3 regions of the Mesorhizobium sp. M7A.F.Ca.AU.002.02.1.1 genome follow, and region 3 is predicted to be linked to each of the others. Evidence: predicted binding sites of a transcription regulator. Region 3 holds the regulator's gene; each other region holds the start of a gene.
The links. The regulator LexA, encoded in region 3, represses DNA repair genes until DNA is damaged. The targets are predictions, from matches to a motif close to TGTTCNNNNTGTGTTCNG.

Region 1: EN879_RS03105 (ImuA family protein) is a predicted target of LexA. The motif match lies at 1,096-1,113, and genes of this name have one in related genera.
Region 2: EN879_RS09680 (helicase-related protein) is a predicted target of LexA. The motif match lies at 1,129-1,146, and genes of this name have one in related genera.

Annotation. Positions count from the first base shown of each region.
Region 1 covers NZ_RZPB01000022.1:16,832-19,101, forward strand. Annotated here, with positions in the region: gene EN879_RS03100 (DUF6504 family protein) at 1-389, opposite strand, end outside; gene EN879_RS03105 (ImuA family protein) at 301-1,065, opposite strand; gene EN879_RS03110 (hypothetical protein) at 1,630-2,270, shown strand, end outside.
Region 2 covers NZ_RZPB01000108.1:5,153-7,422, reverse strand. Annotated here, with positions in the region: gene EN879_RS09680 (helicase-related protein) at 1-939, opposite strand, end outside; gene phbB (acetoacetyl-CoA reductase) at 1,670-2,270, opposite strand, start outside.
Region 3 covers NZ_RZPB01000215.1:754-3,023, reverse strand. Annotated here, with positions in the region: gene kynU (kynureninase) at 1-293, shown strand, start outside; gene lexA (transcriptional repressor LexA) at 704-1,444, shown strand; partial or broken gene EN879_RS15320 (ComEC/Rec2 family competence protein) at 1,438-2,270, opposite strand, start outside.

The sequences.
Region 1 (2,270 bases), on a different contig from region 3:
ATATCGGCCAGCATCAACTGTTCGCCGCCATGAAGGTGGTCGGCGCCTGTGGTATCCATGACCAATCCGTCCCGAGGATCCACAGCGACGATCGGCGCGTACCGCCGCAATGCCCACAGGGCCAGCCGCTCCAATGCCTCAGCGTCTGCCTCGGGTTCGGCATCCATGACCGCCAGCCCCTGAACGAGCGCCTGTGCCTTCGTTGCCGGCATTCCCACCCGCAGGCCCGCTTCCACAGCCGCGCGATCTGTTGCTACCACCAAGCGACGGTTGCCTTGCTGCCCGACCAGCACCAAGGGTCTATCCGGTGGCGGCGAGACGTCGCCCAATTTCCTTCTGAGCCGGTCGGTCGACCACCTTGGAAGGAAGAGCGAGACGACCCTTTGCATCACAAGCCTCCACTTCGATATCGAGCGTTTCCCCTCCACGTGATCGGATCAATTCAAGTTGCCATCGTGCCCGGCCGACGCCTGGCACGGGAAGCGGTCGCGACGGCAAGACAGAAACCCGCCAGCGCGTAACAGACGCCGTCGGCTGCCCGAAATCGGCGGCTTCGGTCTGGCGGCGCCAGCGGCGGATGGCGATGCCCATCGCGCCGGAGCCTTCCGATGCGAGCTGCAAACGTCGCGAGGCCGTCATCGACAGCCGGGCAACTTCGGCAACCACAGCGCCAAGCCCCACATGCCGCAAACCTTCCTCGAAGCAGGCGAGCAAGGATTTGTCGTCACCGGCTTCGACATAGATCACTCGGTCGGGGTGAAGTCCGACCTGGGCGATTGCCGGCGCAAACAGATCCTGGCGCGTCACGCACCACAGCACCTTGCCTTGCGTTCTGGCCGCAATACCCGCCGCAAAAAGCGATGCGGCGGCGCCATCGATGACGCCGTTGCCGCCGCCGGCAACTTCATGGAGCGCGCCAAGAGCCACACCGCCCCCTGGCAGATGGCTGTCGATGGCAGTGACGCCGAAGGGGAGCACCGCTCGTTCGCGCGTATTGCCGCCTTCGAGACGCGCAATGCGCTCTCGCAGATCGGTAATGGCAGCGTTTGGCGCCGATGCACTCATCTGTCCCCTGAACGCGAAATGCCGATGGTATGTTCCTCATTTGTTCTCTTCCTAATAAAGAGTCAATGGCACGGCGAGGTGGCGCTGCGGAAGAAAGGTTTGGAGCGACCACTGCCTGGTGACGCCGATAGAGTCGTTTACCGACAGCACGATACGGTCGAAGGCCACGATAGCCCGCTGGGCGTCGCGCCGGCGACTGCCGGCGGCCAAAGGAAAAACGGCGCATAAACCGCAGTCCTGCGCGCGTCCGCAAATGCGGACATTGTCGCGCGCAGGACGGAGGACATTCGCCCCCGCCGCGGGCGGTTAACAGGACAGCCGTAGGAGCGTCAGCATAGCGCCGGCCGCAGGACGGGACGCGGGACCGACTGTCCCCGTCCGCGGCGGTCCGCATCTTGATCGGCGATGGAAGCAGTTGCCTTGGAAACGGGATCATGCGTCGATCATTGTCCAGTGGGCTATCGCGTTGAAAAGACAGATCTTATTCTTGTGTCGGCAACAGCCTATTGACTCCAATGTTCTTATTTTGTTCACTGTCAACACGATTGGCACAGGAGGCGAACCATGGAACTTCGCTTGAACATTGAAGGTGCAACGTCCAAAGAACTGGCACGCGGTGTCGCGGCAGCCGAAGCAGTTTTCGCGCGAGCCGGCATAACGGCCTTGCAAGGCGCGGAAGGTTTGTTCGCGTTGGAAGGGTGGGATATCAAAGGCTTTCCGGAAGACGACAAACCTACCGAGGATGAGGACCGAGCGGCCATAATCTGGGAAGAAGCCGACGAAGCTGCGACAATTGCATGTTGTGCGGGCTGGACGGAGGACACAATTCCGCGCCATCAGGTCATGGAACTGATCGACGTTCCCCGAACGAGATTGCAAGCCGAGGCGCTTCCGGACACGTGGCCGGCGCGCAAACAGCTCTATCCTGACGTCGTCAAACGGCTTGAGGTCACAGCTGGCCCGGACCGCCAGATTGATTTCGATATTGCCTTCGTTCTTGGTTGGGTGCCCGAGCGGCCGACGCTGGATCGGGTCGAGCCGCTTTCGGAAGATGGCGACCGTATCCCCTTCTTCACCAGCGACCTTGCCCAGGTGGAAGAAATGGCCCGCAAGGCGCTCAAGGACTGGACGATCGAGGTTGAGCGAGATCCTTGCGACGCTCACGTCTTCAACCCGGCAGCCGGGGATGATGATGATGACGAATT
Region 2 (2,270 bases), on a different contig from region 3:
GCGCCATTGCAGCACCTTCACCGGGTCGAAGTCGTGGCCTTCGATCTTCTTGATCAGATCCTCGTCCAGCGGGTCGACCTGGCCGGTGACACCGAACGTGCCGTCGCGCAGATGCCGGCCGGCGCGGCCGGCGATCTGGCCAAGCTCGGCCGCCGTCAGATTGCGGTACTGGAAGCCGTCGAACTTGCGATTCTGGGCGAAGGCGACGTGGTCGAGATCGAGGTTGAGACCCATGCCGATGGCATCGGTGGCGATGAGGTAGTCGACATCGCCGGACTGGAACAGCGCCACCTGGGCGTTGCGGGTGCGCGGCGAGAGCGCGCCGAGCACGACGGCGGCACCGCCCTGCTGGCGGCGGATCAACTCGGCGATGGCGTAGACCTCGTCGGCGGAAAAGGCGACGATCGCCGTGCGCCGCGGCAGGCGGGTCAGCTTCTTGGAGCCGGCATAGGCAAGATGCGACAGCCTCGGCCGCGTCACCACCGAGACACCCCTCAGCAGGCGCTGCAGGATACTTTGCATGGTGGCGGCGCCCAGCAGCAGCGTTTCCTGGCGGCCGCGCAGGTGCAGGATGCGATCGGTGAAGATGTGGCCGCGCTCGAGGTCGCCGGCGAGCTGCACCTCGTCGATGGCGACGAAGGCGGCGTCGGTCTCGCGCGGCATGGCCTCGACGGTGCAGACCGAATATTTGGCGCCCGGTGGCTGGATCTTTTCCTCGCCGGTAATCAGCGCAACCTTGTGGGCGCCGACCTTTTCGCAGACGCGGGCGTAGACCTCGCGCGCCAGAAGCCTGAGCGGCAGGCCGATGATTCCACTCTCATGCGCCACCATGCGCTCGATGGCGAGATGGGTCTTGCCGGTGTTGGTCGGCCCGAGCACGGCGGTCACGTCGCGGCCCGACAGGATCAGCGGCTCAGTGTGTTTGGGCTGGATGTTCATCAACCTAGAATAAGGCTTCCGGGACCTGGAGATAAGGCTTCTGGCCTCTGGTTGTCGGGAGCGTGCCTCAAATGGGCGCGTATGACAGGCGACACATAGGGATTTCGGGCGCGAAGCGAAAGCGGAATGTTCCGTCGGCAGCCAGAAGGTGGTTCCGTCAAGCTCTCAATCAGAATGCGGATTAACGGATAGAACGAGTCTGGAACGAATCGGCGACGAATCAGTGACTCCTGCAGGTTCAGCTTTTGTTCACGGCTATATGTGGATTTCGCGACCACGAGACGCACCACATGCTGAATCGCTGAACTGGCCCGTTTCGTGCTAAGAGGGCATTGCCATTAACCTTTGCCGATAAACGATCACAATGGCTTGGCGTGCCTCGACCAAGGTTATGAAATTGTTGATCTTTCTTAATCTGCGTTAAGCAATTGGCAGGGGATTCCGGCTGTCGTCGTTAACGTTCAGCTCAAAGCCGGAACGAATCGGCGACGAATCAGCGATGGCGGAATTTTCCCGTTTTGTTCACCTCAATATCTTGTGTTGTGAACAGCTTATCCACCGAGAATCCACAGGCTTGGAAGCTGGTTTCGCACAGGCCGGCCGGGCCGCTGTTAACCTCTGCGTGCCGGATTGGGTCAGCAGCCGTGCTGTCACTTCGAAGGGACCATGGCGCAAACGAAAAACGGGCCGGCGCGCCGGCCCGTCGATCTCTGCGCCTACATCGCCGTCGTCAGGCGAAATACTGGCCGCCATTGGCCGTGATGGTCGAGCCGGTGATGAAGCCGGCATCTTCGGATGCGAGGAAGACGACGCAGCGCGCGATTTCTTCGGGCTCACCGAGGCGGCCGACAGGAATCTGCGGAATGATGCGCTCGTTGAGCACCTTCTCGTCGATCGCCTTGACCATCTCGGTGGCGATATAGCCGGGACAGATGACGTTGACAGTGATGCCGGCGCGCGCCCCCTCTTGGGCGAGAGCCTTGCTGAAACCGATATCGCCGGCCTTGGCGGCGGAATAGTTGACCTGGCCGGCCTGGCCCTTCTGGCCGTTGATCGAGGAGATGGTGATGATGCGGCCGAACTTGCGGTCGCGCATCCCGCTCCACAGCGGATGCGTCATGTTGAAGACGCCGGACAGGTTGGTGTCGATGACCTCTTTCCACTGCTCACGCGTGATCTTGTGGAACATGGCGTCGCGGGTGATGCCGGCATTGTTGACCAGCACCGAGACCGGGCCGAGATCGGCCTCGACCTGCTTGATGCCGGCGGCGCAGGCATCATAGTCGGCGACCGACCATTTGTAGACCGGAATGCCGGTCTCAGCCTTGAAT
Region 3 (2,270 bases):
TCGTCGAAGCCAAGTGCGGCGCCTACGGTCTCACGCTGGAGACCACCCGCGACGCGACCAGGCGCGGCAGCCAGGTGTCGTTCCTTCACGACCACGGCTATCAAATCATGCGGGCGCTGATCGAGCGCGGGGTGATCGGTGACTTCCGCGCACCGTCGACCATCCGTTTCGGCTTCACGCCGCTCTATGTCAGCTACAAGGATGTGTGGCTGGCGGTTGAGGTTCTGGAAGACATTCTGCGCACGGGAGCATGGAAGGACCAGCGTTTCGCCGTCAAGGAAGCCGTTACCTGACGCACCGATCCCGGCGATCCGCCGTCGCTGCCCTCACTGCCTGGCAAATGACGGAGAGCTGAATTTCCAGCCAAAATGCCCAACTGACGTTGGCGTTTTGGCTCCGTTTCGTTCACGGCCAACGAACGTCCCGAAGGTTGCAATCGCCCCTTGTCGAGGTCGATCGACAGATAATGCCAAGCTTTGGTAGGGGATAAGCCACAGGTCATTAACCATAACAATTTCAATGTGAGCAGGCGCATTGCCGAAGGTGGCGCCCGTCGATCGTAACCCGCTGGCAAGCGCCAAATAATTTCAGCAGCCTTAACAAATTCATTAAACTTTAAACGGTTGCAGAACACAACTGGAACAGATAGTGTTTGTTCTGGGTTTGTTTTTCGATTCTGGTTTCAGGGAACCTGGGGGCCGCCATGCTGACACGCAAGCAACATGAACTGCTGATGTTCATCCATGAACGCCTGAAGGAGAGCGGCATTCCGCCATCCTTCGACGAGATGAAGGAGGCGCTCGACCTTGCCTCCAAATCCGGGATTCATCGGCTGATCACGGCCCTTGAGGAGCGCGGCTTTATCCGCCGGCTGCCCAATCGGGCCCGCGCGCTGGAAGTGCTGCGGCTGCCGGACTCCATCGCGCCAGGCCTCAATGCGGCAAAGAAGTTTTCGCCAAGCGTCATCCAGGGCAGTCTTGGTCAGGGTGGTGCTCTTGGCCGGCAGATCAAGCCGGCGCCTTCGCGGATGCCTTCGCCCGGCAATGACGACGATGCGGTCTCTGCCGTTTCGATCCCGGTCATGGGTCGCATCGCCGCCGGCGTGCCGATCGATGCCATCCAGCATCAGACGCATTCGATTTCGGTGCCGCCGGACATGATCATGGGCGGCGCGCACTATGCGCTGGAGGTCAAGGGCGATTCGATGATCGAGGCCGGCATCTTCGACGGCGACACCGTTATCATCCGTAACGCCGACACGGCCAGCCCCGGCGAGATCATCGTGGCGCTGGTCGATGAAGAGGAAGCGACGCTGAAGCGGTTCCGCCGCAAGGGCGCCTCGATTGCCCTCGAAGCCGCCAATCCAGCCTATGAGACACGGATTTTCGGGCCGGACAGGGTCAAGGTGCAAGGCAAGCTCGTCGGCCTGATCCGTCGCTACTGAGACGGCTGTGGGTTGACCACTGGCTTCTCGGGTTTCTTGAAGGGTGCCAGCCCCCTCGCCTCGCGAGAGTATCTGCGTTGCGTGTGCCAGGGCCGATATGGGCTGTCCACCGCGAAGCTGATCGTCGCCGGCGTGGTCGCCGATTGGCGATCGAAGAAGACCGCGGCACTGCCTTTGCGAGCCAGTTGCCGCTTGGTGATGACGAGAACCAGCGGGTTGTGACAGGCGTCATAGGCGGTGGCGTCGTTGACGACGATCAGTTCGGCGAAGCCGCAGGCTTTCCAGGTGTCCTTGCGGTCCTCGACATAGGCAATGATCGCACCGGACATGTGCCTGGCCACGCAAACGCCTGAGGAGCAATAGAACGGCGATCCCGGCGGTAGCTCAACGGCATCCGCGACGTCGAATTGCCCATCGCTGTTGTCGAACACTTCCGGAACGACGATGGTTTCCGATGTCAGCGCGCGTTTCCAGTTGTCGACGGTGAATTCGTTCGGCCGTTGCCGGCTGACGGCAAGCTCACCGCCACCGATCGGCAACGCCACCAGCCGGGCGTCTTCCGAGATCAGCACATCGGGCGTGCGCGTATCCGAGACGGTCAGCAAGCCTGCCAACGCGAATGGCAGAGCCGCGAGCCGCAGCCATGTCGTCGCCATCGTCGCGATGACCAGGGCAATGGCCACCAGCAGGACCGACTGTTGCGAAATCAGCCCGACCCCATCGACAGGCGAACGCTCGGAGATCCAGCCCGATATGGCGATCATCATCGTCAGGCCCTTGCCCATCAGGTAGAGACCTGGCCAATCCAATCCGAAAGGCATCAGCA